3 regions of the Serratia ficaria genome follow, and region 3 is predicted to be linked to each of the others. Evidence: predicted binding sites of a transcription regulator. Region 3 holds the regulator's gene; each other region holds the start of a gene.
The links. Region 3 encodes PurR, which represses purine synthesis genes. Its sites were predicted from a motif close to CANGCAAACGTTTGCNTG; they were not measured.
Positions count from the first base shown of each region.

Region 1: raiA (ribosome-associated translation inhibitor RaiA) is a predicted target of PurR. The motif match lies at 5,254-5,271, and genes of this name have one in related genera.
Region 2: purM (phosphoribosylformylglycinamidine cyclo-ligase) is a predicted target of PurR. The motif match lies at 3,548-3,565, and genes of this name have one in related genera.

Region 1 covers NZ_LT906479.1:973,936-983,821, reverse strand. Annotated here, with positions in the region: gene clpB (ATP-dependent chaperone ClpB) at 1-2,511, opposite strand, end outside; gene yfiH (purine nucleoside phosphorylase YfiH) at 2,643-3,377, opposite strand; gene rluD (23S rRNA pseudouridine(1911/1915/1917) synthase RluD) at 3,377-4,354, opposite strand; gene bamD (outer membrane protein assembly factor BamD) at 4,486-5,217, shown strand; gene raiA (ribosome-associated translation inhibitor RaiA) at 5,529-5,870, shown strand; Phe leader region at 5,991-6,117, shown strand; gene pheL (pheA operon leader peptide PheL) at 5,992-6,039, shown strand; gene pheA (bifunctional chorismate mutase/prephenate dehydratase) at 6,160-7,317, shown strand; gene tyrA (bifunctional chorismate mutase/prephenate dehydrogenase) at 7,358-8,479, opposite strand; gene CKW09_RS04505 (3-deoxy-7-phosphoheptulonate synthase) at 8,486-9,559, opposite strand.
Region 2 covers NZ_LT906479.1:3,859,218-3,869,103, reverse strand. Annotated here, with positions in the region: gene CKW09_RS18295 (hypothetical protein) at 1-674, shown strand, start outside; gene CKW09_RS18290 (hypothetical protein) at 705-920, opposite strand; gene speG (spermidine N1-acetyltransferase) at 1,120-1,674, opposite strand; gene purN (phosphoribosylglycinamide formyltransferase) at 1,788-2,426, opposite strand; gene purM (phosphoribosylformylglycinamidine cyclo-ligase) at 2,426-3,463, opposite strand; gene upp (uracil phosphoribosyltransferase) at 3,719-4,345, shown strand; gene uraA (uracil permease) at 4,477-5,766, shown strand; gene CKW09_RS18260 (GlsB/YeaQ/YmgE family stress response membrane protein) at 5,816-6,064, opposite strand; gene CKW09_RS18255 (hypothetical protein) at 6,104-6,619, opposite strand; gene CKW09_RS24760 (hypothetical protein) at 6,775-6,912, opposite strand; gene hda (DnaA inactivator Hda) at 6,882-7,583, shown strand; gene arsC (arsenate reductase (glutaredoxin)) at 7,627-7,980, opposite strand; gene bepA (beta-barrel assembly-enhancing protease) at 8,001-9,470, opposite strand; gene CKW09_RS18230 (RrF2 family transcriptional regulator) at 9,833-9,886, shown strand, end outside.
Region 3 covers NZ_LT906479.1:2,378,444-2,388,329, reverse strand. Annotated here, with positions in the region: gene CKW09_RS11320 (TetR/AcrR family transcriptional regulator) at 1-15, shown strand, start outside; gene nemA (alkene reductase) at 107-1,210, shown strand; gene gloA (lactoylglutathione lyase) at 1,388-1,795, shown strand; gene rnt (ribonuclease T) at 1,874-2,557, shown strand; gene CKW09_RS11300 (Grx4 family monothiol glutaredoxin) at 2,625-2,972, opposite strand; gene CKW09_RS11295 (C40 family peptidase) at 3,389-4,207, shown strand; gene cydH (cytochrome bd-I oxidase subunit CydH) at 4,338-4,427, opposite strand; gene purR (HTH-type transcriptional repressor PurR) at 4,751-5,776, shown strand; gene punR (DNA-binding transcriptional activator PunR) at 5,773-6,717, opposite strand; gene punC (purine nucleoside transporter PunC) at 6,841-8,052, shown strand; gene cfa (cyclopropane fatty acyl phospholipid synthase) at 8,394-9,545, shown strand; gene CKW09_RS11265 (I78 family peptidase inhibitor) at 9,622-9,886, opposite strand, start outside.

The DNA.
Region 1 (9,886 bases), 1.4 Mb from region 3:
CTTGCCGGAAAGGATTTCCTGCGCCAGCGGGTTTTCGATCTCCTGCTGGATGGCGCGTTTCAACGGGCGCGCACCATAGACTGGGTCGAAACCGGTTTTACCCAACAGTTCCAGCGCCGGCTCGGTCATGGTGACTTCGTAACCGCGCTCTTCCAGACGTTTATACAGACGCGCCAGCTGAATCTTGGCGATCTCGGCAATGTGTTTCTGGCCGAGTGGGTGGAACACCACCACTTCATCTATACGGTTGATGAATTCCGGACGGAAGTGATGGCTCACCATTTCCATGACGGATTCTTTCATCTGCGCGTAGTTCATCTGACCGAAGTGCTCCTGGATCAGATCGGAGCCCAGGTTCGAGGTCATGATCACCACGGTATTGCGGAAGTCGACGGTGCGGCCCTGGCCATCGGTCAGGCGCCCGTCATCCAATACCTGCAGCAGAATGTTGAACACGTCCGGGTGCGCCTTCTCCACTTCATCCAGCAGGATCACCGAATAAGGTCTGCGGCGCACCGCTTCGGTCAGGTAACCGCCCTCTTCATAACCGACATAGCCTGGGGGGGCGCCCACCAGCCGCGATACCGAGTGTTTTTCCATAAACTCGGACATGTCGATGCGCACCATGGCGTCGTCGCTGTCGAACAGGAACGAAGCCAACGCCTTGCAAAGCTCGGTTTTCCCCACCCCCGTCGGGCCGAGGAACAGGAACGAACCGATCGGCCGGTTAGGATCGGACAGCCCGGCACGGCTGCGGCGAATCGCATTGGATACCGCACTGACCGCTTCATCCTGGCCAATGACCCGCGAATGCAGCTCTTGCTCCAAGCGCAGCAGCTTATCGCGCTCGCCCTCCAGCATTCTGGCTACCGGAATACCGGTGGCGCGCGCCAGCACTTCGGCGATCTCCGCATCGGTGACCCGGTTGCGCAGCAGCTTCATGGTTTTGCCTTCGGCCTGGGTAGCGGCTTCGAGCTGTTTCTCCAGCTCGGGGATCTTGCCGTATTGCAGCTCGGACATCCGCCCCAGGTCGCCGGTACGGCGGGCCTGCTCCAGAGTTATCTTGGCCTGCTCGAGTTCGGCCTTGATATTTTGAGTGCCGGAGAGCGAGGCCTTTTCGGCTTTCCACTCTTCTTCCAGCTCTGAGTATTCGCGCTCTTTCTGCTCCAGCTCGCTGCTGAGCATTTCCAGACGTTTCTTGCTGGCGTCATCAGACTCTTTATTCAGCGCCTGCTGTTCCAGCTTCAGCTGAATGATGCGGCGTTCCAGGCGATCGAGCGATTCCGGTTTGGAATCCATCTGCATGCGAATGCTCGACGCCGCCTCATCGATCAGGTCGATGGCCTTGTCCGGCAGTTGGCGATCGGAAATATAACGGTGCGACAGGGTCGCCGCCGCCACGATGGCCGGATCGGTGATCTGCACATGGTGGTGCAGCTCATAGCGCTCTTTCAGGCCGCGCAGAATGGCGATGGTGTCTTCAACGGTCGGCTCCGCCACAAACACTTTCTGGAAACGACGTTCGAGCGCCGCATCCTTCTCTATATATTGGCGATATTCATCCAGCGTGGTGGCGCCGACGCAGTGCAGCTCCCCGCGCGCCAGCGCGGGTTTCAGCATGTTGCCGGCGTCCATGGCGCCGTCGGCCTTGCCCGCGCCAACCATGGTGTGCAGTTCGTCGATGAACAGGATCACGCTGCCTTCCTGTTTCGCCAGGTCACTCAGCACGCCTTTCAGACGTTCTTCAAATTCACCGCGATATTTGGCCCCGGCGATCAGCGCGCCCATATCCAGAGACAATACGCGCTTGTGCTTCAGCCCTTCCGGCACTTCGCCATTAATGATGCGCTGCGCCAGGCCTTCGACGATGGCGGTTTTACCCACGCCAGGTTCGCCGATCAGCACCGGGTTGTTTTTGGTACGACGTTGCAGCACCTGAATGGTGCGGCGGATTTCTTCGTCACGGCCGATAACCGGATCGAGTTTGCCCTGCTCGGCGCGCTCGGTCAGATCGATAGTGTACTTTTTCAATGCCTGACGCTGATCTTCAGCCCCTTGATCTTCCACGCTGTCACCGCCCCTCATTTGTTCAATGGCTTTGCTGATCTTGTCGGCTGTCGCGCCGGCCGCTTTCAACAGGTCGGTCAGCGAACCGCGATCTTCAAGCACCGCGAGGACGAACAGCTCGGAAGAAATGAATTTGTCCGCGCGTTTCTGCGCCAGCTTGTCGCACAGGTTCAGTACGCGCACCAGCTCGTGGGACGGTTGAACGTCGCCACCGGTGCCCTCGACCTGAGGTAAACGGGACAATGCCTGTTCGATTTCGGTGCGCACGCGCCCGGCGTCGATACCGGCGGAAGTTAACAGTGGGCGAACCGTGCCCCCTTCCTGATTGAGCAGGGCGCTCATCAGATGTAACGGTTCAATAAACTGGTTGTCGTGCCCAAGGGCTAGGGATTGGGCATCGGCGAGGGCAAGCTGGAATTTGTTGGTAAGACGATCCAGACGCATAACACCTCCAAGATGGGTCGAAATTGCTACTGGAGATTAAATGAGGTCATCCCTCAAATTTTCAAGGTTATCTCGACTCTATATTTTCGGTACTGCAATCATGCGTCGTTGGATCGTCCTAATTCAATAGGTTATATCAGCCAGATTAAACTTGCCAGACGTCCGGTTATTCCATCGCGTCGATAGGAGAAAAAATGACTCGTTTCGCTTAGCGTACAGCGGTCGCCACCGTAAACGGCGTTAACGCCGGCGCGCTGCAACCGCTGGCGGGCCAATAAATAGATATCCGCCAGGAATTTATCGCCGCCGCGCGGGGTAAACGCGGCGGCGGCGGCGGTGTCCGCCTCGATAAAGGCGGCGCGCACTTCCGGCCCGACCTCAAACTGCCGGGGACCGATCGCCGGGCCCAGCCAGGCGCTGATACTGCCGGGCTCAGCGGCGAACGCCGCCAGAGTTTGCTCCAGCACGCCATGGCACAGCCCACGCCAACCGGCGTGCGCGGCAGCCACCTCATCGCCGTTTTCGGAACAGAACAGCACCGGCAAACAATCCGCCGTCATCACGGCGCACACCTGCCCCGGCACATTGCTGTATACCGCGTCCGCCCGCAGGTCGACGGGCGTTTGCCCCTCCAGCCGCAGTACACGGGTGCCATGCACCTGCTCCAGCCAGACCGGCATCTGCGGCAGGCCTGCGCCGGCCACCAGCCGCTCGCGGTTGCGCGCCACCGCCTGCGCCTCGTCCCCCACGTGGGTGCCGAGGTTGAGCGAATCGTAAGGCGGCAGGCTAACGCCGCCGCCGCGGGTGGTGCTGCAGGCGTTAACGCCCGCAGGCAACGGCCAGTCGGGCAGAATGAGCGACGTCATTACCAATCCATCTGATCTTTGAACTCTTCGGTATCGACCTTCAGCGCGTTGATCAGATCGACCATATCCTGCGGCAGCGGCGCATGCCACTCCATCTGGATGCCGCTGATCGGATGGTATAAACGCAGCATGGTGGCGTGCAGCGCCTGGCGGTCGAAGCCGCGCAGCGTGTTGATAAAGGCTTCCGAGGCGCCTTTTGGCGGACGCGGACGGCCGCCGTACAGCGGGTCGCCCACCAGCGGATGGCTGATATAAGACATATGCACGCGGATCTGGTGCGTACGGCCGGTTTCCAAACGCAGGCGCAGGCGGGTATGGGCGCGGAAGTGTTCCATGATGCGGTAGTGAGTCACCGCCGGTTTGCCCATCGGGTGAACCGCCATGTGGGTGCGCTTGGTGGAATGGCGCGAAATAGGCTCGTCGACGGTACCGCCGGCGGTCATGGTGCCAATCGCCACCGCTTCGTATTCGCGCGTGATTTCACGCGCCTGCAGCGCTTCCACCAGCCGGGTTTGCGCCGGTACGGTTTTCGCCACCACCATCAGACCGGTGGTGTCTTTGTCCAGACGGTGCACGATGCCGGCGCGCGGCACATCGGCGATTTCCGGGTAGTGGTGCAGCAGCGCGTTCAGCACCGTGCCGTCCGGGTTGCCGGCGCCAGGGTGAACCACCAGGCCGCGCGGCTTGTTGATCACCAGAATGTCGCTGTCTTCGTAGACGATATTCAGCTCAATGTCTTGCGGTTCCCAACGGGCGTCTTCTTCTATCTGTGCATCAATGGCGACCGTCTCTCCCCCCAGCACCTTCTCTTTCGGCTTGTTTGTCGTTTTGCCATTGACCTGCACCCGATCGTCCAGGATCCACTCTTTTATGCGAGATCGTGAATAATCAGGGAACAATTCGGCCAAAGCCTGATCTAAACGTTGTCCGAGTTGAGATTCGGCCACCGTTGCGGTGAGTTGTACTTGTTGTGCCATATGCAGCTTCTTCGTTAACGTTGGGTTTTCACGGCGATGCCGTTTAATATAATGTGCTATTGTACCTAGTCTTTGTCGGGAGCTTAACGGACAGTCTCCCGGAATAACACCCTGAGGATAATCAAAACGTCATGACGCGTATGAAATATCTGGTGGCGGCAGCCACGTTGAGCCTGGCGCTGGCAGGTTGCTCCACATCCAAGGATGCGGTTCCCGACAACCCACCTTCGGAAATCTATGCTACTGCCCAGCAAAAACTGCAGGACGGTAACTTTAAGGGCGCGATTACGCAACTCGAAGCGTTAGATAACCGCTATCCTTTCGGGCCGTACTCTCAGCAGGTCCAGCTGGACCTGATTTACGCCTACTATAAATCTGCCGATTTACCGCTGGCTCAGGCCTCTATCGATCGCTTCATGCGTCTGAACCCGACGCACCCGAACATCGATTACGTGATGTACATGCGTGGGCTGACCGATATGGCGCTGGATGACAGTGCGTTGCAGGGCTTCTTCGGGGTCGACCGTTCAGACCGCGATCCACAGCACGCCCGCGCTGCGTTCCGCGACTTCAGCCAGCTGATTCAGCAGTATCCGAACAGCCAGTACGTAACCGACGCCAACAAGCGTCTGGTGTATCTGAAAGACCGCCTGGCCAAGTATGAGCTTTCGGTGGTGGAATACTACACTAAACGCGGTGCTTACGTCGCGGTCGTTAATCGCGCCGAACAGATGTTGCGCGAATATCCGGATACCAAGGCGACGCGCGACGCGCTGCCGCTGATGGAAAACGCCTACAAGCAGCTGCAGTTGAGCGGTCAGGCCGATAAAGTGGCCAAAGTGATCGCCGCCAACCCGCAGTAATCTGGCTGGCAACGGCAGGAAAACCAAACGGCAGCCGAGGCTGCCGTTTTCATTGGCGATGACGCTGCGTTGCACTGGACAAATACACAAGCAAAAACACGTTGTTAGCAACACTGCAACGCCGGTCATCCTATCGATAATGCGCCATCCGGCGACAAGACTCAAGCCCTAGATGACCGATTCAGATGCTGAATCACAGATTGAACTAACTTTGCAAAAAGTGACAAAAAAACGTGATTTTCATCACGCATTTAAGCAAAAAGCGGGGTATGCTGGATTCACCAAGACGGAAAGACAGAGAGGTAAGTTATATGACATTGAACATTACCAGCAAACAAATGGATATCACTCCCGCAATCCGTAGTCACGTCGAAGACCGTCTCACCAAACTGGATAAATGGCAGGCTCAGCTAATCAACCCGCATATCGTTTTATCCAAAGAACCTAAAGGGTTTGTGGCCGACGCCACCATCACCACACCTAACGGCCCGCTGGTCGCCAGCGCCAAACATGACGACATGTATACCGCCGTTAACGAACTGATCGCCAAGCTGGAGCGTCAGTTGAACAAAGTGCAGCACAAGGGCGAAGCGCGCCGCGCCGCCGCCAGCGTGAAAGACATCGTTCCGGAAGTGGAGCCGGAAGAGGAATAACCGTTTAACGGCTGTTTCGCATCAAACGCGCCTGAGGGCGCGTTTTTTGTCTGGTTTTCTGTTGACGAGCCAAAGGCCAGCGGTTACTTTAAAACCTGTTCGCACCGACTCTGGATGAAACATGACACGCACACCGTTCTTCTTCGCATTCTTTTTTACCTTCCCCTGATTGGGAGGCGTTTCGTCGTGTGATAAAGAATGCGAAGACGAACAGCAAAGCCTCCTGGAAACAGGGGGCTTTTTTTATGGCTATTTTACAACGTATAAGAACAGAAGGCGGAAGCTGATTATGACTGACAACCCGTTACTGGTGCTGCGCGAGCGCATCAGCGCCCTGGACCTGAAGCTGCTGGCCCTGCTGGCGGAGCGCCGTGAGCTGGCGGTGGAAGTGGGCAAGACCAAGCTGCACTCTCACCGGCCGATCCGCGATAAAGAGCGCGAACGCGACCTGCTGGATGCGCTGATCGCCGCCGCCAAACCCTACGATCTCGACGGCTTCTACGTCACCCGCCTGTTCCAGCTGATCATCGAAGACTCGGTGCTGACCCAACAGGCGTTGTTGCAGCATCAGTTAAACCCCGTCAGCCAACACTCGGCCCGCATCGCCTTCCTCGGGCCAAAAGGCTCCTATTCGCACCTGGCGGCGCGCCAATACGCCGCTCGCCACTTCGATCAGCTGATTGAGTGCGGCTGCCAGAAGTTTCAGGATATCTTCGCCCAGGTGGAAACCGGCCAGGCGGATTACGCTATCCTGCCGATCGAAAACACCAGTTCGGGGTCGATTAACGACGTCTACGATTTGCTGCAGCACACCAGCCTGTCGATCGTCGGCGAACTGACCAACCCTATCGACCACTGCGTACTGGTGGCCGGCGACAGCACCCTGGAGCAGATCGAAACCGTTTACAGCCACCCGCAACCCTTCCAGCAATGCAGTCAGTTCATCAACCGTTTCCCGCATTGGAAAATCGTCTACACCGAAAGTACCGCCGACGCGATGGAGAAAATCGCCAAGCTGAATTCACCGAAGGTGGCGGCCCTGGGCAGCGAAGCCGGCGGCGCGCTGTACGGCCTGCAGGTGCTGGAGCATAACCTGGCCAATCAGCAGCAGAACATCACCCGCTTTATCGTGCTGGCGCGCAAGGCGATTGAGGTTTCCGAACAGGTCCCGGCCAAAACCACGCTGATCATGGCCACCGGCCAGCAGTCTGGCGCATTGGTCGAAGCGCTGCTGGTGCTGCGCGACAACGGCATCATCATGACCAAGCTGGAGTCGCGCCCAATCAACGGCAATCCGTGGGAAGAGATGTTTTATATCGATGTGCAGGCCAACCTGCGTTCTGAGTCGATGCAAAAAGCGCTGCGGGACTTGGCGCCGATCACCCGTTCGCTGAAGGTGCTGGGCTGCTACCCGAGCGACACCGTGGTACCGGTCAACCCGTCCTGAATGCCATGAATAAGGGTTCGGCATGCCGAACCCTGTTGTCTTACTGCCGGCTGTCGTTGGCCTGCCGCAACAGCGTGCGGCTCTCCACCAGGAAGCGCTGGGCGTAGTCGCCGAACCAGTGCTCCACTTTCTGGAAGCTCTCGATAAACGCCTGTTTATCGCCGTGCTCCAGCAGCTGTATCGCTTCGCCGAAACGCTGGTAGTAGCGTTTGATCAGCGCGATATTTTCTTCGGAAGACATGATGATGTCGGCGTACAGCTGCGGATCCTGCGCAAATAGCCGGCCGACCATCGCCAGTTCCAGTCGATAGATAGGTGAAGACAGCGCCAGCAGCTGTTCCAGCTGAACGTTCTCCTCCGCCAGATGCAGGCCGTAGGCAAAGGTCGCGAAATGGCGCAGCGCCTGAATAAAGGCCATATTCTGGTCGTGCTCCACCGCGCTGATGCGGTGCAGGCGCGCGCCCCAAACCTGCAGCTGCTCCAGCAGCCACTGATAGGCTTCCGGCTGGCGCCCATCGCAATAGACCACCACCTGCTTGGCCACGCTGCCCACGTCCGGGCCGAACATCGGGTGCAAACCGACCACCGGGCCGCCGTGCGCCGCCAACATCGCATTCAGCGGGCGGTTTTTTACCGACGCCAGATCGACCAGGATACAGTCGTCCGGCAGCGGCGGCAGGCGGCTAATCACCTGCTCGGTCACGTGGATCGGCACGCTGACGATCACCATGCCGGCATCCGCCAGCAAGCGTTCCGCCTGCGGCCAGTCTTCCCGATCCAATACCCTGACCTGATAGCCCGACAGCGTCAGCAGGCGGTTGAACAACCGCCCCATTTGCCCGTCGCCGCCGATAATGACGATGGGGCGCAGTTCAGGATTCAGGGTTTTAAAGCCTTTGTCGTTCTCACTGACGTAGGACTCGCGCATCACGCGGCGCAACACGTCTTCGATCAGATCCGGCGGCACGCCAAGGTTTTCCGCCTCTTTACGGCGTGAGGCCAGCATCGCCGCCTCGCGCTCCGGCACATAAACCGGCAGTCCGTGGCGGCTTTTCACCTCACCCACTTCCGCCACCAGATGCAGGCGTTTCGCCAGCAGATCCAGCAGCGCCTTGTCTACCTCGTCGATTTGATCGCGCAACGCGGTCAGTTCAGCCACCATAACTCACTACTCTCCAGTGCGGGCCGTCAGCGCAGCGCCGAGTTCCTGATGCATATGGCGCAGCAGGGTCTCCGTGCTCTCCCAGTTGATGCAGGCGTCGGTAACGGAAACGCCGTAACGCATGTCCGCACGCGGCTGCTCGGAAGACTGGTTGCCTTCATGCAGGTGGCTTTCCAGCATGATGCCGGTGATCGAACGGTTGCCCGCTTTGATCTGCTCAACCACGGACTCGGCAACCGCCGGCTGACGGCGATAATCTTTATTCGAGTTGCCATGGCTGCAATCTATCATCAAGGACGGATGGAGTCCCGCATCCAGCATCTGTTTTTCGCAGGCCGCAACGTGTTCAGCGCTGTAGTTTGGCGTCTTGCCGCCGCGCAGGATCACGTGGCCGTCCGGGTTGCCCTGGGTCTGCAACAGGCACACCTGCCCCGCCTGGTTGATACCGACGAAACGGTGCGGCATGGCGGCGGCGCGCATGGCGTTGATGGCGGTGCCCAGACTGCCGTCGGTGCCGTTTTTGAAACCGACCGGCATCGACAGGCCCGAGGCCATCTCGCGGTGCGTCTGCGATTCAGTGGTGCGCGCGCCAATGGCCGACCAGCTGAACAGATCGCCGAGGTATTGCGGGCTGTTGGGATCCAGGGCTTCGGTCGCCAACGGCAGGCCCATGCCCACCAGGTCCAGCAGCAGGCGACGCGCGATGTGCAAACCGGCCTCAACGTCAAACGAACCATCCATGTAAGGATCGTTGATCAAGCCTTTCCAGCCGACAGTGGTTCTGGGTTTTTCAAAATAGACGCGCATAACGATATACAGCCGATCGCTCAATTCAGCCGCCAGGGTTTTCAAATGACGGGCGTAATCCAGCGCCGCATCCGGATCGTGGATGGAACAGGGCCCGCACACCACCAGCAGGCGGTGATCGCGCCCCTGCAGAATATCGGCGATGGTTTTGCGCGCGGAGGCGATTTCATTTTCATCGTCGGCGCTGAGCGGGAACTGGTTCTTCAGCTCTTCCGGCGTGATTAAAACCTGTTCGGCACTGATGTGTACGTTATTGAGCGCGTCTTTTTGCATGATGCTATTCCTGTCGTTTGCCGTTATGCGTTGAAATGGAACATTGAGCGTTTCAGGGCTCTACCTTACCATGCGATGTAAAGTTTTCAATCCGATATGCGTAAATAAAAAATTACCCTCTTGATTACGCAGGCTAAAACCTCGTTTCATGCAGAGGAGAAATTAAATCAATTGATTGATATTAAACAAAATAAACCCTCACCTCCGCCCAAGACACCCTCTCCTTGCCGTTTTGATCCTTGCGGGTAATCGCACTCAAATCCGTAAACTAAATTGTACAATAAATTTTACATCGCCGCCCTCCCCACAGAGAATGCCAGCCGGCCG
Region 2 (9,886 bases), 1.5 Mb from region 3:
GCGTCAGCGATGCGAAACGCCTGTCGGCGTTGGCGCGTATTCAGGCGCTGCGCGACTGGCCGCAGAACGATATGACGCTGCTGCAAACCAGGGCGCAGTATGAAAGCATTGGCATTCGCCTGCCGGTATGGGTGGCGCACCAGCTGGTGGATTATCTGGGGCGCGCTTCCACGGCATTGGGTGACCGGGATCTTAACTGCTTCCTGCGCCGCGTTTCGCTTACCCTGACCCAGTACGGCGTGTTCACGCTGGATGCCAATCGGCTGCGGCGCCAGCGCGTTTCGCTGATGCTGTTCCTGATCGTCAGCGCGCTGGCTATCGCCTGCGGTTTCTATATCACCGTGCCTCCGTTGGGGGAAAGCGAAGCGACCGCCAGCAATAAGTTTTGGTTTTTATTCTTCTTTTTTGCCTACCTGATGATGGCGATTTTCGTCGTGGCCTGGTCGGTTAATGAATGGGAGTCCCTGCGTCGCGTCAAGGCTTTCTGGCAGAAATGGCGGCCCCATCTGTGCCAAAACGAAGCGGACTATCAGGCGCGTTGTCGGCACCAACGTGACGCGGCGGCTCAGGAAAGCGCAGCCGATATGGCGCTGGAGCCCATCGTCGACTTGCCGCCCGCCAGAAAGCCGCAGCGTGGATGGCTGATGCGCATGTTGGGCAAGAAAGATAAATAACCCATAAGGGCCATATCAGGCAGATGGCCCTTAACGAGCTTTACCGCTCAGCCGCAACACCAAACCCACCAACAGCAATGTGGCTCCCGAGGCATAGAGCGGGAACCAGCGTGCCCACCAGAGTGTGGAAAACAGCGACGCGCTATTGGGTGCAGCGGTCGTGTAGCCGCTATAGATATTCAGAGCGGCGGCTATGGCGAACATCGCCAGGCCGATAAAAAGAAGCAGGTTTGAGGCTGTAGTCATTTAATTTGTCCTTGGTAGGGGAATGCAGCGGTGAACTCTTATTATCACCATTAATTTTTTTGATTAATTATCTCGGTTAAATATTATGTTTTCGTTTCTCGGTAAGCCGTTTTCTGGCGAAAATGTCCCCTTGGATACTAGCGAGTTATTCGCCAATAAAAAACCCGCTTGCGCGGGTTTTTCTTTTTCATGTTCACTGTCATTTAACCAGCGTTTTATCGCCGGTCTGCGTTTTGAACTTCGCCAGATACTGCGGCTGGAAGATGCACATGCGCAGCACGGTGCGGTATTCGCCGTTGACGAAGAACTCGTCGATCAGTTCGCCTTCCACGTTGAAGCCCAGCTTGCTGTAGATGTGGATCGCCTTGGGGTTTTCCTTGTCGACGATCAGGTACAGCTTGTACAGGTTCAGCACCGAGAAGCCGTAGTCCATCGCCAGGCGGGCGGCGGTGCTGGCGTAGCCTTTGCCCTGGTGGGCAGGATCGATGATGATCTGGAATTCCGCGCGGCGGTGGATGTGGTCGATCTCCACCAGTTCCACCAGCCCGACCTTGGCGCCTTCGTGCTCGATGATAAAGCGCCGCTCGCTTTGATCGTGAATGTGCTTGTCGTAGAGATCGGAAAGCTCGACAAAGGCTTCGTAGGGTTCTTCAAACCAATAGCGCATGACGCTGGCGTTGTTGTCCATTTGATGGACGAACGCCAGATCGTCCCGTTCCAGTGGGCGCAATCTGACGCTGGCAGTGCTGGACATGTGTGCTCCTCTATGTCGTGAAATTGCGCAAAGTATAACCTCAGGGCCGGCATTGCGGCGAAAAAAAACGGCGCCGTGAGGGGCGCCGTTTAGCGGGGGTTCAGGTTGCGCCGTCAGTCGGCGGCGTGGCCCTGCGCCGGCAGGCGTTCGCCGTCCAGCCAGGCGGCGCCTTCACGCATCATTAGGCGGCCTTCGACGAACCAGTTCACCACCAGCGGGTAGAGAGTGTGCTCCTGGGCCTGCACCCGTTCGATCACCTCATCTTCCTCGTCGCCGGGGAAGATAGGCACCTTGGCCTGCAGGATCACCGGGCCGCCGTCGAGCTGTTCGGTAACGAAGTGCACCGAGGTACCGTGTTCGCCGTCGCCGTTGTCTATGGCCTGCCGATGGGTATGCAAACCGGGGTATTTCGGCAGCAGGGAAGGGTGGATGTTCAGCATGCGCCCGGCATAACGCTGAACGAACTGCGGGCTGAGGATGCGCATGTAGCCGGCCAACACCACCAGGCTGGGCTGGTATTGGTCGATGGCGTCCGCCAGCGCCGCGTCGAACGCCGCGCGATCTTCATAGGCTTTGGGATCCAGCGCGTGGGCGGCAATGCCTGCCGCCGCGGCGCGCTGCAGGCCGTAAGCCTGCGCCTTGTTGCTGAATACCGCCGCGATCTCGGCGGCGATCCGGCCCTGCTGGCAGGCGTCAATCAGCGCCTGGAGATTGCTCCCCTGGCCGGAGACCAACACCACGATCTTTTTCATCAGTTGATGACCACTTGCTGTTCGTCAGAAGAAGCGGTCAGTTTACCGATCTTCCAGGCTTTTTCACCTGCCGCGGTCAGCAGCGCGATGGCCGCCTCCACTTCGCTTTCCGGCAGGGCGATAACCATGCCCACGCCGCAGTTGAAGGTACGGTACATTTCATGGCGGCTGACGTTGCCGGCCTGCTGCAGCCAGTTGAACACCGCCGGCCACTGCCAGCTTGACTCGTCGATCACCGCCTGCATGCCTTCCGGCAGCACGCGCGGGATGTTCTCCCAGAAGCCGCCGCCGGTCAGGTGGGCGATGGCGTGCACGTCAACTTTCTCGATCAGTTCCAGCACCGATTTCACGTAAATCTTGGTGGGCGCCAGCAGGTGGTCCGCCAGCGGTTTGCCTGCCAGATCGGTGGCGGTCGGGTCGGTGTTGCTGACCTCGAGGATTTTGCGCACCAGCGAATAGCCGTTGGAGTGCGGGCCGGAGGCGCCGAGGGCGATCAGCGCGTCGCCGGACTGCACCTTGCTGCCGTCGATGATTTCCGATTTCTCGACCACGCCGACGCAAAAGCCGGCCACGTCGTAGTCTTCGCCGTGGTACATGCCCGGCATTTCGGCGGTTTCGCCGCCCACCAGCGCGCAGCCGGACTGCTTGCAGCCTTCGGCGATGCCGGTGATGACGCTGGCGGCGGTGTCCACGTCCAGCTTGCCGGTGGCGTAGTAATCGAGGAAGAACAGCGGCTCAGCGCCCTGCACCACCAGATCGTTCACGCACATCGCGACCAGATCGATGCCGATGGTGTCGTGACGTTTCAGGTCCATCGCCAGACGCAGCTTGGTGCCTACGCCGTCGGTACCGGAAACCAGCACCGGCTCGCGGTATTTCTGCGGCAACGCACACAGGGCGCCAAAACCGCCCAGACCACCCATCACTTCCGGGCGGCGGGTCTGTTTAACTACACCTTTGATGCGATCTACCAATGCGTTGCCAGCATCGATATCGACACCTGCGTCTTTATAGCTGAGAGAGGTTTTGTCGGTCACTGCGCGATCCCCACGACGGTTTGCGGTTTGAAAACTGTGCTTCCGATGTTGATTCCGGAAAAAGGCGCGGCAATTCTAACAGCGCAGGCAAACGTTTGCGAGCGGCTTGTGAGGCAGCTCCGCTTTTTCGTCATCTATACTGATATTCAAACTTTTGTTGATCCCGATCGGGCTATTGTGGGTGGCGCGACCAAAAAAAGGAGGTATAATCCCGCGATTTTTTTGGCCGTCAACCGCCTTAATAGGAGAAAAATGATGAAGATCGTTGAGGTGAAACACCCGCTGGTAAAACACAAGCTTGGCCTGATGCGCGAAAATGACATCAGCACCAAACGCTTCCGTGAGCTGGCCTCAGAAGTGGGTAGTTTGCTGACCTATGAAGCGACCGCCGATCTGGAGACGGAGAAAGTCACCATCGAAGGCTGGTGCGGGCCGGTTGAAATCGACCAGATCAAAGGGAAAAAAATTACCGTCGTGCCGATCCTGCGCGCCGGCCTGGGCATGATGGAAGGGGTGCTGGAGCACGTGCCGAGCGCGCGCATCAGCGTGGTCGGCGTTTACCGCGACGAAGAGACCCTGGAACCGGTGCCGTACTTCCAAAAGCTGGTGTCCAACATCGAAGAGCGCCTGGCGTTGGTCGTCGACCCGATGCTGGCCACCGGCGGCTCGATGATCGCCACTATCGATCTGCTGAAGAAAGCCGGCTGCAACAGCATCAAGGTGCTGGTGCTGGTGGCGGCGCCGGAAGGCATCGCCGCGCTGGAGAAGGCGCACCCGGACGTGGAGCTGTACACCGCCTCTATCGATCAGTGCCTCAACGAAAAAGGTTACATCGTGCCGGGCCTGGGTGATGCGGGCGACAAGATATTTGGTACCAAGTAACCCATTAGCCGACTTTAATCAGTCGGCTTTTTTATGCGCTTCGTCTTTCAAGCTACCTGGCCGTAACTTGAAATCCATTGAGCATAGATAACTAAGCTTGCATCACCAATAACGATTAAAGGAAAGCACACATGACCCGTCGCGCCATTGGCGTCAGCGAGCGGCCGCCGCTGCTCCAGACCATACCGCTCAGCTTCCAGCACCTGTTCGCCATGTTCGGCGCCACGGTGCTGGTGCCGATCCTGTTCAAGATCAACCCGGCGACGGTGCTGTTGTTCAACGGCGTCGGCACGCTGCTGTACCTGTTTATCTGCAAGGGCAAGATCCCGGCTTACCTCGGCTCCAGCTTCGCGTTCATTTCGCCGGTGCTGCTGCTGTTGCCGCTGGGCTATGAGGTGGCGCTGGGCGGTTTCATCATGTGCGGCGTGCTGTTCTGCCTGGTGGCGCTGATTGTGAAGAAGGCCGGCACCGGCTGGCTGGACGTGATGTTCCCGCCGGCGGCGATGGGGGCGATAGTCGCCGTTATCGGCCTGGAGCTGGCGGGCGTGGCGGCCAATATGGCGGGCCTGTTGCCGGCGGACGGCGCCAGCGCAGACCCCACCACCATCACCATTTCGCTGGTGACGCTGGGGGTGACGGTATTGGGCTCGGTGCTGTTCCGCGGTTTCCTGGCGATCATTCCTATTCTGATCGGCGTGCTGGTGGGCTACGCGCTGTCGTTCTTTATGGGCGTGGTGGATTTGACCCCGATTCGTGAAGCGCACTGGTTCGCGCTGCCGACCTTCTACACCCCGCGCTTCGAGTGGTTCGCCATCTTCACCATCCTGCCGGCGGCGCTGGTGGTGATCGCCGAACACGTCGGCCACCTGGTGGTGACCGCCAACATCGTCAAAAAAGACCTGATCCGCGATCCGGGCCTGCATCGCTCGATGTTCGCCAACGGCATCTCGACGGTGATTTCCGGCTTCTTTGGTTCGACCCCCAACACCACCTACGGCGAAAACATCGGCGTAATGGCGATCACCAAGGTCTACAGCACCTGGGTAATCGGCGGCGCGGCGATCCTGGCTATCCTGCTGTCCTGCGTCGGCAAGCTGGCGGCGGCGATCCAGGCGGTGCCGGTGCCGGTGATGGGCGGCGTGTCGCTGTTGCTGTACGGGGTGATCGGCGCTTCGGGCATCCGCGTGCTGATCGAATCCAAGGTGGATTACAACAAGGCGCAAAACCTGATCCTGACCTCGGTGATCCTGATCATCGGCGTGAGCGGCGCCAAGGTGCATATCGGCGCGGCGGAGCTGAAGGGCATGGCGCTGGCGACTATCGTCGGCATCGGCCTCAGCCTGTTGTTCAAGGTCATCAGCCTCTATCGCAAGGAAGAGGAGGTGATCGACGCGCCGGACGAGTCGGCGGAGCCGAAGTAAACAAAAGGGCAGCCGATGGCTGCCCTTTTTAATGCGGAATGCGCAGGTATCAGCTGCGGATTTTGCGGTATACGAACAGCACCACGATGGCGCCGATAACCGCGACCACGAAGCTGCCGAAGTTGAAACCGTCAACTTTGCCGTAGCCGAAGAAGGTGCTGATATAGCCGCCGACCACGGCGCCCACGATCCCCAATACGATGGTCAGAATAAAGCCGCCGCCGTCTTTGCCCGGCATAATCCATTTAGCCAAAATACCGGCGATCAGGCCGAAAATAATCCAGGAAATAATTCCCATTTACTGCTCCTCTCTATTGCTGTTGCTACTGAGTGTTGATTACTGCTGGGTGGCCGGCTGCGCGTCGTTGCCGTTCGCGCCGTCGACGTCATTCTTCAACGCTTCCGCTTGGTTTTCAGCGCTGTTTTTGATGGCTTCGGTTTTCGCCTTGGCCCGTTCGGTCAGATCGTTGGCGCCGCTGATGGCATCATTTTTGATGCTCTTGGCCTGGTCGACCAACTGCTGGCTCTGCTTGCCGGCGTCATCCCTGAGGGCGGCGGCCTTGGCCTTGGCGTCGTTGGTGATGGCGTCGGCCTGCTTGGCGGCGTCGTCCTTGATGGCGGACGCCTTGTCTTTCAGCTGATCCGCCTGCGTGGCGGCTTCTTTCTTGATTTCTTCGGCCGTCGCTTTCGCTTTGTCCGTCAGATCGTCCGCTTTTTTCTGAGCGGCGTCTTTCATCTGCTCTGCGCTGTCTTTGGCTTTATCCAGGTTGGCGTCAACCTTGGACGAGTCATCACAGCCGGCAACCAACAACCCAATAATTGAGGCCAAAAGCACTTTATTCCATACTTTCATCGTCTATGTCCTTGAAGAAACCTTGTTGATGGTGATTGCGTTTCGCCCCCCTATACTAGGACAGGTTTGCGTTAAATTACAAATTTCGCCCGCTATGGCAGAGGGTTAGCGGTCGATGTCCGCTGCTTATTTCATCGCTTGGCGGCCGGCAACCTTTAGCCATCGTTCATTATTGCGGCATAAAATCCTGCCGGTTCAACAGCGCCGGTTTTCTGTGTTAAACTGAGCGCGTTTTCCTGCCAGTTTTGGTTGAGGTGCTTTTCTGAATACGCCGGCACAGCTTTCACTGCCACTTTATCTTCCCGATGATGAGACTTTCGCCAGTTTTTATCCGGGCGAGAACCCATCCCTGTTAGCCGCGATCCAGTCTGCCGTCCGTCAGGAACATGGCAGCTATATCTATTTTTGGTCGCGCGAGGGCGGCGGGCGCAGCCATCTGCTGCATGCGGCCTGCGCCGAACTTTCGCAGCGGGGAGAAGCGGTGGGCTACGTGCCGCTGGACAAGCGCGCCTATTTCGTGCCCGAAGTGCTGGACGGCATGGAGCAGCTGGCGCTGGTGTGCATCGACAATATCGAGTGCATCGCCGGCGACGAAGAGTGGGAAATGGCGATCTTCAATCTCTACAACCGCATTCTGGAAACCGGCCGCACGCGGCTGTTCATTACCGGCGATCGCCCGCCGCGCCAGCTGAATCTGCATCTGCCGGATCTGGCGTCGCGTCTGGACTGGGGGCAGATTTACAAGCTGCAGCCGCTGTCGGACGAAGAGAAGCTGCTGGCGCTGCAGCTGCGCGGCAAGCTGCGCGGCTTCGAGCTGCCGGAGGACGTGGGGCGTTTCCTGCTGAAGCGGCTGGATCGCGAGATGCGTACGCTGTTCATGACGCTGGATCAGCTCGATCGCGCATCGATCACCGCCCAGCGCAAACTGACCATCCCGTTCGTCAAAGAGATCCTGGGGCTGTAAATATATTGGGCGCGATATTTATCTATCGCGCTCAAGAGTAACACTACAGGATTTCCAGCACCTGCTCCGGCGGCCGGCCGAGGCGCGCCTTGCCGCCGTTCACCACGATCGGGCGTTCGATCAGCTTCGGGTTGGCCACCATGGCGGCCAGCAGCTGCGGTTCGCTCAGGCTGGCGTCCGCCAGCTTCAATTCCTTGTACACCTCTTCTTTCTTGCGCATCAGATCGCGTGCGGAGCTGAAGCCCAGCGCGTTCAGCAGCTTTTGCAATTCGTCGGCCGACGGCGGGGTGTCCAGATACAGCACCACCCTGGGGTCAACGCCGTGCTGCTCCAGCAGCGCCAGCGTTTCGCGGCTTTTGGAGCAGCGCGGGTTGTGATAAATAGTGACGTTTTTCATGGCGTTCATTCCTTGTTAAATCAGCTGCGCTGGTACTGGCGGAAGCGTTGTTGCAGCTGGCGCAGCTGGTCGATGCGCGCATCGTAACGCGCCTGTTTCAGGCTGCCGAGCTTTTGCAGCGAACTGGCGTTGCTGAGCAGGCCGATGGCCTGATCGAGATTGCCGGTCAGCGCCAGGCTCTCGGCGCGGGCGGAGAGCTCTTCATCGCGCAGCCCTTGGGCGGCGCTGGCCTGCGCCAGCAGATCCCAACCGTTCGGATCGTCCGGATGGGCGAAGGTGTAGCGGTTGAGAATTTTCGACGCCTGGGCCGGCTGGTTGCCTTCAACGTAGGCGTTGGCCAGGTTGAGCTGCAGCACGCTGTTGCTGCTCTGGGCGGCGTTGGCGGCCTGCAGGCGGGCGATGGCCTGCGGCGCGCGTTTCTGACCGAGATCGATGTCGGTCATCAGATCGAGCAGCCAGACGTTTTTCGGCTCCTGCGTCAGCAGCGGCTGGATGATATTGCGCGCGTCATCGTACTTTTTCGCCTGATAGAACAGGATGGCGCGGCCGTATTTGGCGGCCATCTGCTCACGCACGTTGCCTTTGCCGTAGGTGGCGAGCAGTTCCTCCGTCAGCCCATAGCCTTCGGAGCTGTACATGCCCAGCGAACGCACCTTGGCCATCAGGTAATCCTGCGAGGACTGCACGATATGCTTCGGCATCTGGTTGGCGCGGTTGCGCGCATCGGAAAGCCGGCTGTCCGGCAAGGGGTGGGTCAGCAGCATTTCCGGCGGCTTGGAGGCGTAGCGCGACTGATCCGCCAGCTTCTGCAGGAAATCGGGCATCGCTTCCGGATCGAAACCGGCGCGCTGCAGCACCTGAATGCCGATGCGGTCCGCTTCCTGCTCGTTCGATTGGGTAAAGCTGATCATGCCCTGCTGGGTGCCGGCCAGGGTGCCGCTCAGCGCCGCCATGCCCATGGTCGGGTTAGCCATCGCCAGCAGAATGGAGCCGAGCGCGCCCACCCAGGTCAGCGGGGCGCTGCGCTGCTGGTCCTCCATCGCGCGCGCCAGGTGGCGCTGGGTGACGTGCGAAATTTCGTGCGCCAATACCGAAGCCAGCTGGCTTTCGTTTTCACTGACGCGGAACAGCGCGGAGTGCAGCACTACGTTGCCGCCGAAGAAGGCGAAGGCGTTGATCTCGTCGTTGCGCACCAGATAAAAGTGGAACGGAGTGCGCACCGAATAGGCGCTCGCCACCAGCCGGTTGCCCAGCTGATTGATGTATTGGGTCAGCAGCGGATCGTTAATCAACGGGGCGCTGGCGCGCAGTTGGCGAACGTAAAAGTCGCCCATCGCCAGCTCCTGACCGATGCTCAGCGTGCCGCCGGCGGAGGTGCCGATATCCGGCAGCTGATCCTGGCTCTCCGCCAGTGCCGGCGCCAACGCGCTGGCGTTGAGGGTGCCGAGCAACAGTACCGCTATCGCTGTTTTGGTCAACCGGATGGTCATAATCGGGCGTTTCCCTTAAATAGTCATCATCTAAGACGTCAGCATCAGGCAAGAGTTCTTCTTCCGTGCCGGGCTCACCGGTGCAATCCGCGCGAAAGTGCGTTGGCTCACAAAAATGTCCGCGTCACGGCGCCGTTTCAACAGATCACATCATAGTCAGCCGCAGGCCACAATGAAACTTTCGCTCGGGGTTAATCAGGCAAAAATGTTTTATTTTTCATTTCGGAATGCGCATCTCCCGGTTGCCGGAGGCGGGACCTCGCAAATAACAAAGACAAACCTTGTCCGCGTTTTATTGACAGCATAAACGGAGACTAATATAGTCTGTGTTATTGAAGACACTCTCACACCGAAGACGGAATATGGCCTTTATCACAACCAGCGTTGAATATGGCATCCACTGTTTGCTCTGGCTG
Region 3 (9,886 bases):
CCGCCGCAGCCGTAACCGAAATACCCTGATTTACCCAGAAAACCATGGCGATGGGGTTTTGTCGCCGCGTAACTAGTCGACCGGTCTATTCAAAATAGGATGCACCATGAAGATTGAAAAATTATTCTCCCCGCTGAAGGTTGGCGCCGCTACCCTGCCCAACCGCGTATTTATGGCCCCGCTGACGCGCCTGCGCAGCATCGAGCCGGGTGATATTCCCACCCCGCTGATGGGCGAGTACTATGCGCAGCGCGCCAGCGCCGGGTTGCTGATTACCGAAGCCACGCAGATTTCTTTCCAGGCGAAGGGCTATGCCGGCGCGCCGGGGCTGCACACCCCGGAGCAGATCGCCGCGTGGAAAAAAATCACCCAGGCGGTGCATGACAAAAACGGCCATATCGCCGTACAGCTGTGGCACGTGGGGCGCATCTCCCACGACAGCCTGCAACCGGGCCAGCAGGCGCCGGTAGCGCCATCCGCGATCAATGCCGACACCCGCACCACGGTGCGCGACGAAACCGGCGCCTGGGTGCGGGTGCCAACCTCGACGCCGCGCGCGCTGGAGACCGCGGAGATCCCGGGCATCGTTAACGATTTCCGCCAGGCGACCGCCAATGCGCGCGAAGCCGGCTTCGACTACATCGAGCTGCACGCCGCGCACGGCTACCTGCTGCACCAGTTCATGTCGCCGGCCTCCAACCAGCGTACCGACCAGTACGGCGGCAGCATCGAAAACCGCACCCGCCTGACGCTGGAAGTGGTCGACGCCGCCGTGGCCGAATGGGGTTCAGAGCATGTCGGCATCCGCATTTCACCGCTGGGTCCGTTCAACGGCCTGGACAACGGCGAAGATCAGGAAGAAGCCGCGCTGTACCTGGTGGAAGAGCTGAACAAACGCAATATCGCCTTCCTGCACATCTCCGAACCGGACTGGGCCGGCGGCAAACCTTACTCCGAGGCTTTCCGCGACTCGGTGCGCGCCCACTTTAAAGGGGTGATCGTCGGCGCCGGCGCCTATACCGCCGAAAAAGCCGAAGAGTTGATCAACAAAGGCTATATCGACGCCGTGGCCTTTGGCCGCAGCTACATCGCCAACCCGGATCTGGTGGAGCGCCTGCAGCAGAACGCCGCGCTGAACGAGCCGCAGCCGGAAACCTTCTACGGCGGCGGCGCCGCGGGTTATACCGATTATCCGTTTCTGGCCGACTAGTTAACCTTACCCCGCCCGGCGGCCATGATGTTGCGATGGCCGCTTTTTTATCGGCCGGCAAATGTGACGGCGTCACCCATTCGCCGCGTTGAAATCCCTTGCGTGACAAGGCTATACTGAATTCAGCTTCATTCTTTTCCATCGCCGTACGCCACGGCACAGCCAATCAGAGGAATTATGCGCTTACTCCATACCATGATCCGCGTCGGTGATCTGCAACGCTCCATCGACTTCTACACCAAGGTATTAGGCATGCGCCTGCTGCGCACCAGCGAAAACCCGGAATACAAGTACTCGCTGGCGTTTGTCGGCTACAGCGACGAAAGCGAAGGCGCGGTGATTGAACTGACCTACAACTGGGGCACCGACAGCTACGAAATGGGCACCGCGTTTGGCCACCTGGCGCTGGGCGTCGACGACGTGGCGGCCACCTGCGACAGCATTCGCGGCGCCGGCGGCAAGGTGACCCGCGAAGCCGGCCCGGTAAAAGGCGGCACCACGGTGATCGCCTTCGTCGAAGATCCGGACGGTTACAAGATCGAACTGATCGAGAACAAGCACGCCGGCCAGGGCCTCGGCAAATAAAGCTTATCCAGGGCGCAGCGGCGCCCTTCTTTTTATCCGCGTGATAAGCGCCTGCAACCGGGCGTAAAATTTGCCATAATGCGCGCTGCATTCGATGAAGATAAGAAACTGATGGCCGAAAAAAGTGATCTTAACGCCCTGAGTGGTCGTTTTCGTGGGTTTTATCCCGTAGTTATAGATATTGAAACCGCCGGTTTTAATGCCAAAACCGACGCGTTGCTGGAGATTGCCGCGGTCACGCTGAAGATGGATGAGGACGGCTGGCTGCAGCAGGACGAGACCCTGCACTTCCACGTCGAGCCTTTTGAAGGCGCCAACCTGCAGCCGGAAGCGCTGGCGTTCAACGGCATTGACCCGCACAACCCGCTGCGCGGCGCGGTCAGCGAATACGATGCGCTGCACGCCATTTTCAAAGCGGTGCGCAAAGGCATCAAGGATCGCGGCTGCAACCGGGCGATCATCGTGGCGCACAACGCCAACTTCGATCACAGCTTCCTGATGGCCGCCGCCGAACGCGCCGGCCTGAAGCGCAATCCGTTCCATCCGTTCGCCACCTTCGACACCGCCGCGCTCAGCGGGCTGGTGCTGGGCCAGACGGTATTGGCCAAAGCCTGCATCGCCGCCGGCATGCCTTTCGACAGCAGCCAGGCGCACTCGGCGCTGTACGACACCGAGCAAACCGCCCTGCTGTTCTGTGAGCTGGTCAACCGCTGGAAGCGCCTCGGCGGCTGGCCGCTGGCGCTGCCCGAGTCCGACGCGTGACAAAAAAATCGGGCGGCCCAGTTCGCACTGGCGCCGCCCGATATTCTATGGCAACAAGCCCCGCCGATTAAGGCTGCTGGTCTTCCTGCTCTTTGTATTTCTCTGCGGTTTCTTTGATCAGCTGCTGCAGCTCGCCGCGCTGATACATTTCGATGATGATATCGCAACCGCCGACCAATTCACCGTCAACCCACAGCTGCGGGAAGGTCGGCCAGTTGGCGTACTTGGGCAGCTCGGCGCGGATGTCCGGGTTCTGCAGAATATCAACGTAGGCGAAGCGTTCGCCGCAGGCGGACAGCGCCTGCACGGCCTGTGCGGAAAAACCGCAGTTCGGCAGTTTTGGCGAGCCTTTCATGTACAGCAAAATAGGGTTTTCAGCGATCTGGTGCTGAATTTTTTCAATCGTCGTCGTCATTTATTGCTTCCTCAAGCCACATCTCATGGCTACAACATGCATCACACGGGCTATTGTAGCGGCTGGAACAGTCGCAAGAAAACGCCATCTTTTGCAAGGACATTCGCCCTGTGCCGATCGCGCCTCACCGGCAACGCCATTCCGGTTAAAACTTAGGCTCAGAATAACATTTTTAATCCGACCATTTCACTAATATATTTCGTCGCCCCCCGCCCGGCGTTTAATTAAAACCGCAACGCGAGACTGATGATTTTTTATACATCAACGGGCTGATTTTAAACCAAAAAAAAGGCTATTAACGTTTTCTCACAATATGGATTATTATTTATGAGTTCTCCGCTGTTTTATATGGCGAAATTCGGGAATACTGTGACTCTTTCGATATCCGTTTCGGGGCCAAGGCTGGTGACGTCGACATGCGTTTAATTCTTACGCTTTTTGTGCTGTTGTTTACGCAGCTATTCTTCAATCTGGCGCACGCTGCGCCGCAGGCGCGTATTGCCGCCGAGCAGCGCAAGAGCCATGTCAATGAAGCGCGGCCGGACGATCGCAAGAAAAAGAAAGCGGTCAAGGCCAGCAAAAAAGTGAAAGTGGCGGCCCCAGAGAAAAAAACCAAGGTCGCCAAGACCAAATCAGAGAAAACGGCCAAAAAGATCGTCAGCGCCAAATCGAAAACCAAATCCCAAAAAATCGCCAAAATTAAGGTGACCCCACCGAAGAAGGGTTACAAAAAAGGCTACGGCCGCCACCGCAGTGCCGGGATGGCTACCGCCAAACTGGTGCACGACGATAAGCCGCTGAAGCTCAGCCCGGCGCATAAAAAACGCTATCAACACGCCAAGCAAACCGCCATGGCCAAGCTGATGGATCAAATGGGCAAGCCTTATCGCTGGGGCGGCAGCTCGCCGCGTACCGGCTTTGACTGCAGCGGCCTGATTTATTACGCCTATAAGGACGTGGTGAAAATCAAGATGCCGCGCACCGCCAATGAGATGTATCACCTGCGCGACGCCGCGCCCATCAAGAAAAGCGAGCTGGAAAGCGGCGATCTGGTGTTCTTCCGCATCAACAACCGCGGCGTGGCCGATCACGTTGGGGTTTATCTGGGCAACGGCAAATTCATCCAGTCGCCGCGCACCGGTGAAGAGATCCGCATCAGCCAGCTCGACAACGACTACTGGCAGAACCACTATATCGGCGCGCGCCGGGTCGTCACGCCGAAAACCATTCGTTAATACTTAGCGCGGCCGAAGTGGCCGGAGAACCTCCAGGCGTTGGCGAACGGGACGTTTGTTGCAGAAGAACGGGGATAACCGCGGGGAAAGCGACGAGGCGCAGCAAGCTGCGCCTGTTAATGCCGGGAATTCAGTTCAGCGCAGCGGTGAAGCTGAAGGCAATGATCACGGCCAGCGCACACAGGGTGGTGAACAGCGACATCTTCAGATCGGTATCCATTACTACTCCTTCTCAGATAGGCTTTCCCAAGGATAAAAGGCGTACAATTAGTACGTCAAATCATTTTCCCACAGTTCGCCAATAAAATCTTGTTATCATTTCCCGGTTTATAATGCCGATTACCTCTTCCCCTTTTGCTCAATATGCGACAAAATTCGCAGTTCACAACTGCGTACCGGCAACAATGCCCCTCCTGACCAGCGCTGAAGACTTCAACACATTAAAAACTCGGTTTTCGCTTCTCTGGAGAAGGATCTACGCAGGCAAACGATTAACATCACACTTACATGCTGCAACATGTGAGTTCAGGAGTCATTTCTTACATGGCAACGATTAAAGATGTGGCCAAACGCGCTGGCGTTTCCACCACCACCGTTTCGCACGTCATCAATAAGACTCGTTTCGTCGCCGAAGAAACCAAAGCGGCCGTATGGGCCGCGATCAAAGAATTGCATTACTCGCCGAGCGCCGTGGCGCGCAGCCTGAAGGTCAATCACACCAAGTCGATCGGCCTGCTGGCCACCTCGAGCGAGGCGCCCTATTTTGCCGAAGTGATCGAAGCGGTGGAGAACAGCTGCTACAGCAAAGGCTACACGCTGATCCTGTGCAACTCGCATAACAACCTGGACAAGCAGCGCGCCTATCTGGCGATGCTGGCGCAAAAGCGCGTCGACGGCCTGCTGGTGATGTGCTCGGAATACCCGGACCAGCTGTTGGGCATGCTGGAAGACTACCGCAATATCCCGATGGTGGTGATGGACTGGGGCGCGGCGCGCGGCGATTTTACCGACACCATCATCGACAACGCCTTCGAGGGCGGTTATCTGGCCGGCCGTTATCTCATTGAGCGCGGCCACCGCGACATCGGCGCCATTCCTGGGCAGCTGGCGCGCAACACCGGCGGCGGGCGACATCAGGGCTTTCTGAAGGCGATGCAGGAAGCCAATATCGAGGTGCGCGACGAATGGATCGTACAGGGCGACTTTGAGCCGGAGTCCGGTTACAAGGCCATGCATCAGATCCTGTCGCAGAAACAGCGTCCGACCGCGGTGTTCTGCGGCGGCGACATCATGGCGATGGGCGCCATCTGCGCCGCCGACGAACTGGGGCTGCGGGTGCCGCAGGACATTTCGGTGATCGGTTACGATAACGTGCGCAACGCCCGCTACTTCACGCCGGCGCTGACCACCATCCACCAGCCGAAGGAACGCCTGGGCGAAATGGCCTTCACCATGCTGCTGGATCGCATCATCAGCAAGCGCGAGGAATCGCAGGTGATCGAGGTGCATCCGAAACTGATCGAGCGCCGTTCGGTCGCCGACGGCCCGTTCGTCGACTACCGCCGTTAATCCCCGCCGCCGGAAGCCCGCCCGGCCTCCGGCGCCGCTTCGCTCAGCCATTCCTGATTCAGGGTTTCGCTGTCCCCCAGATAGTCCAGCAGCCAGGCCATCGCCGGCGACGGCTTATCCTGCTGCCAGGTCAGGCAGCACGGGCTGGCGGGAAAAGGCTGCTGCAGCTGCAGCGCCGCCAGCTCCCCGCGCCGCACCAGCGGCAACGCCCGATGGGCCGGCATCATGCCGACGCACAGCCCGGCGCACAGGCAGTCCAGCGCCGAGGTCCAGTCCGGCGCCACCAGCCGCCGTTGGTTGTCCAGCGTCCAGGTCACGCGCTTCGGCAGGCTGCGCGAGGTATCTTCCAGGCACAGCGAAGGATAAGGCCGCAGCTGGTCGTCATTCAGCGGGCCGCTCAGCAGCGCCAGCGGATGCTGCGGGCTGACCACGCACAGCCAGTTCATGTCGCCCATGTCGCGGAAGGCGAAGCCGCCGCCGACCGGCACCGCGCGCGTTGCGCCGATCGCCATCTCCGCCCGCCCGTCGACCAGCGCATCCCACACGCCGTTAAACACCTCCGGCTGCATCAGTAATTCGACATCGGGAAAGTGACGATAGAAATCCAGCACCAGCTGGCGACTGCGCTGCGGTTTGACGATGATGTCCACCGCGATTTTCAGCTGGCCGCGCCAACCGTTGGCCACCTGCTGGCACTGGCGGCGGGTGTCGAGCATTTTTTTGATGACAACCCGCGCATCCTTGATGAACAGCGCGCCGGCCGGCGTCAGTTCCACATCGCGATGGCGCCGTTCAAACAGCGGCACCGCCAGCCATTGCTCCAGCTGACGCACGGTATAGCTGACCGCCGAGGGCACCCGGTGCAGCTCCTGCGCCGCCGCGCTGAAACTGCCGGTGCGGGCCACCGCGTCCACGACTTCCAGAGAATATTCAGACCACATCGTCTTGCCTTCAATTTTTTTAACAGCAGTTTGCAAATATTACCGTTTCACAAGCAGAGATCCAGCCGGATACACTTGCCGGCGCTAAAAACCTGCGACAACAAAATACCAACGAGAAATACCATGCGAAATTCCTTTGGCTTTATGTTCTATCTCGCCGGCCTGAGCATGCTGGGTTATCTGGCGACCGACATGTACCTGCCGGCCTTCGGCGCCATGCGGGAAGAGCTGCAAATTTCCGCCGGCGCCATCAGCGCCAGCCTCAGCATCTTTCTGGCCGGCTTCGCCTTTGCGCAGCTGCTGTGGGGGCCGCTCTCCGACCACCTGGGCCGCAAGCCGGTGCTGCTGATCGGCCTGGCGCTGTTCGCCCTCGGCTGCCTCGGCATGCTGTGGGTGCAAAATGCCGTGCAGCTGTGGTCGTTACGCTTTATTCAGGCGATCGGCGTCTGCTCCGCCGCCGTTACCTGGCAGGCGCTGGTGGTCGATCGCTACCGCGACGGCAAGGCCAACCGCGTGTTCGCCACCATCATGCCGCTGGTCGCGCTGTCGCCGGCGCTGGCGCCGCTGCTGGGCGCCTGGCTGTTGAACCACGCCGGCTGGCGGATGATCTTCGCCGTGCTGCTGGGCATCGCCCTGCTGCTGCTGCTGCCGACCCTGCTGCTGAAAGAAAGCGCCAGGCCGCAGCCCATCGCGGCCGAAAAGAACCGCGGCGTCAGCTTCTGGCAGCTGTTGAAATCCCCGGTGTTCAGCGGCAACGTCGCCATGTTCGCCGCCTGCTCGGCCGGATTTTTCGCCTGGCTGACCGGTTCGCCGTTTATCCTCGGCGACATGGGCTACGGCCCGAACGATATTGGCCTGAGCTATGTGCCGCAAACCCTGGCCTTCCTGTTGGGGGGCTATGGCTGCCGCACCGCGTTAAAGCGCATCAACGGTACAACCTTGCTGCCGTGGCTGTTGGTAACCTATGGCGCTAGCATGGTGGCGTTGTATCTGGTGGCCACCCTGACCGAACCGACCCTGACCAGCCTGCTGATCCCGTTCTGCATCATGGCCCTGGTCAACGGCGCCGGTTACCCGATTATGGTGGCGAATGCGCTGACGCCGTTCCCGGAAAGCAGCGGCAAGGCCGCGGCGCTGCAGAATACCCTGCAGCTGGGCCTGTGCTTCGTCGCCAGCATGCTGGTCTCGGCGTTTATCGCGCAGCCGCTGCCGGCGACGGTAACGGTGATGGTGTCAACGGTGGTATTGGCCGCGTTGGGCTATTGGCTGCAGCGCGGGAAAGCGGCCGATGCGGGGCAGCGCGCGCCGCGGGAACATGCTAACCCTGCGTCATAATTGCCAGAGCTAATAGTCACTTAAAGAATATTTTTGCCGAGTGCGATTTACGGTTGAGTAAGCGCCTCGGCACGCCTATACTCAAAAACAACCTTTTAAAGTAACACTTTATAATCTCTATATCTCAAGTCGCTATTGTGTTCGCGTATTGCGTCACACTTTTTTAAGGATGAGTTTTTCCCGCGCCCCTTGCGCTGGAGCCTTCTTAAAATTTTCCTCTGTTCATAGTCGGATATCAGACGCCGCGGGTAATTTTACCGTCGGGAAACGTATGCACCCGCAGAAATTGTCTAAGCTTTTTCCTAGCGGGTCATCAGTCAGAAGAAGGTGATGGAGAAGCTATGAGTTCATCGTGTATAGAAGATCTGAGCATCCAGGACAACCAATGGTACCGTATCGCACATGAAATGCTCGGCATGGCCGGTATTGAAATAAACGGATCGCGGCCCTTCGATATTCAGGTCAAAAACCCCAACTTTTTTAAACGCGTGCTGCAGGAAGGATCTCTGGGGCTGGGCGAAAGTTATATGGACGGCTGGTGGGAATGCGAACGGCTGGATATATTCTTTCAACGCGTGGTCAATGCCGGGCTGGAAAGGAAACTCCCCCACCATCTTAAAGACACGCTGCGCATCGCCGCCGCGCGATTAACCAACCTGCAGTCGAAAAAACGCGCCTGGATAGTCGGCAAAGAGCATTACGATTTAGGCAACGATCTGTTTACCCTGATGCTCGATCCTTATATGCAATACTCCTGCGCTTACTGGAAGGACGCCGCCACGCTGGAACAGGCGCAGGAAGCCAAGTTGCGCATGATCTGCGAGAAACTGCAGCTGCAGCCGGGAATGAGGCTGTTGGATATCGGCTGCGGCTGGGGCGGCCTCTCCGCCTTTGCGGCGAAAAACTACGGCGTCTCGGTGGTCGGCGTGACCATTTCCGCCGAGCAGCAGAAGCTGGCGCAGGAACGCTGCGCCGGGCTGGAGGTGGAAATCCTGCTGCAGGATTATCGCGACCTGCATCAGCAGTTTGACCGTATCGTTTCCGTCGGCATGTTCGAACACGTCGGGCCAAAAAACTACCGCACCTATTTCAACGTGGTGGAGCGCAATTTAAAACCGGACGGTTTGTTCCTGCTGCATACCATCGGTTCCAACCGGACAGATATGAATGTTGATCCCTGGATCAACAAATATATCTTCCCGAACGGCTGCCTGCCGTCGGTCACCCATATTGCCCAGGCCAGCGAGGGACATTTCGTGATGGAAGACTGGCACAATATCGGCGCCGATTACGATCGCACGCTGATGGCCTGGTACGAACGTTTTAAACAGGCCTGGCCGCAGCTGGCTCAACGTTATTCCGAACGTTTCGAACGCATGTTCAGCTATTATCTGAACGCCTGCGCCGGCGCCTTCCGGGCGCGTGATATTCAACTGTGGCAGGTGGTATTCAGCCCTAAAGGGGTCGAAGGCGGTATTCGCGTCTCGCGCTGAGCGGCTGCGCGCGATAAAAAAACGGCCCCGGTTAATCGCCGGGGCCGTTTTTATTTACCAGGCGCCGAACCGCGCATCAGCCGCAATAGACGCGGATGATTTTATCGTCGCTGTCGCCGAGGAAATTCAGGCGGCGCAGGTTGAAGTCCATGGTCACCGCCGAGTTGTACGGAATTGCCCGCACCTGGGACTCAATCCGCAGGCCCTCGAGCGAGGACATCGGTTTGCCGACATAGCTCTGATACTGCGCAGCGCCGCAGGTATCGTCCGCGTCGGTCGCCTGAGCGGTTGCGCCCTTCTCCGGTGAACTGCTGCAGGCGCTCAGCGCCAACAGCGCGGTT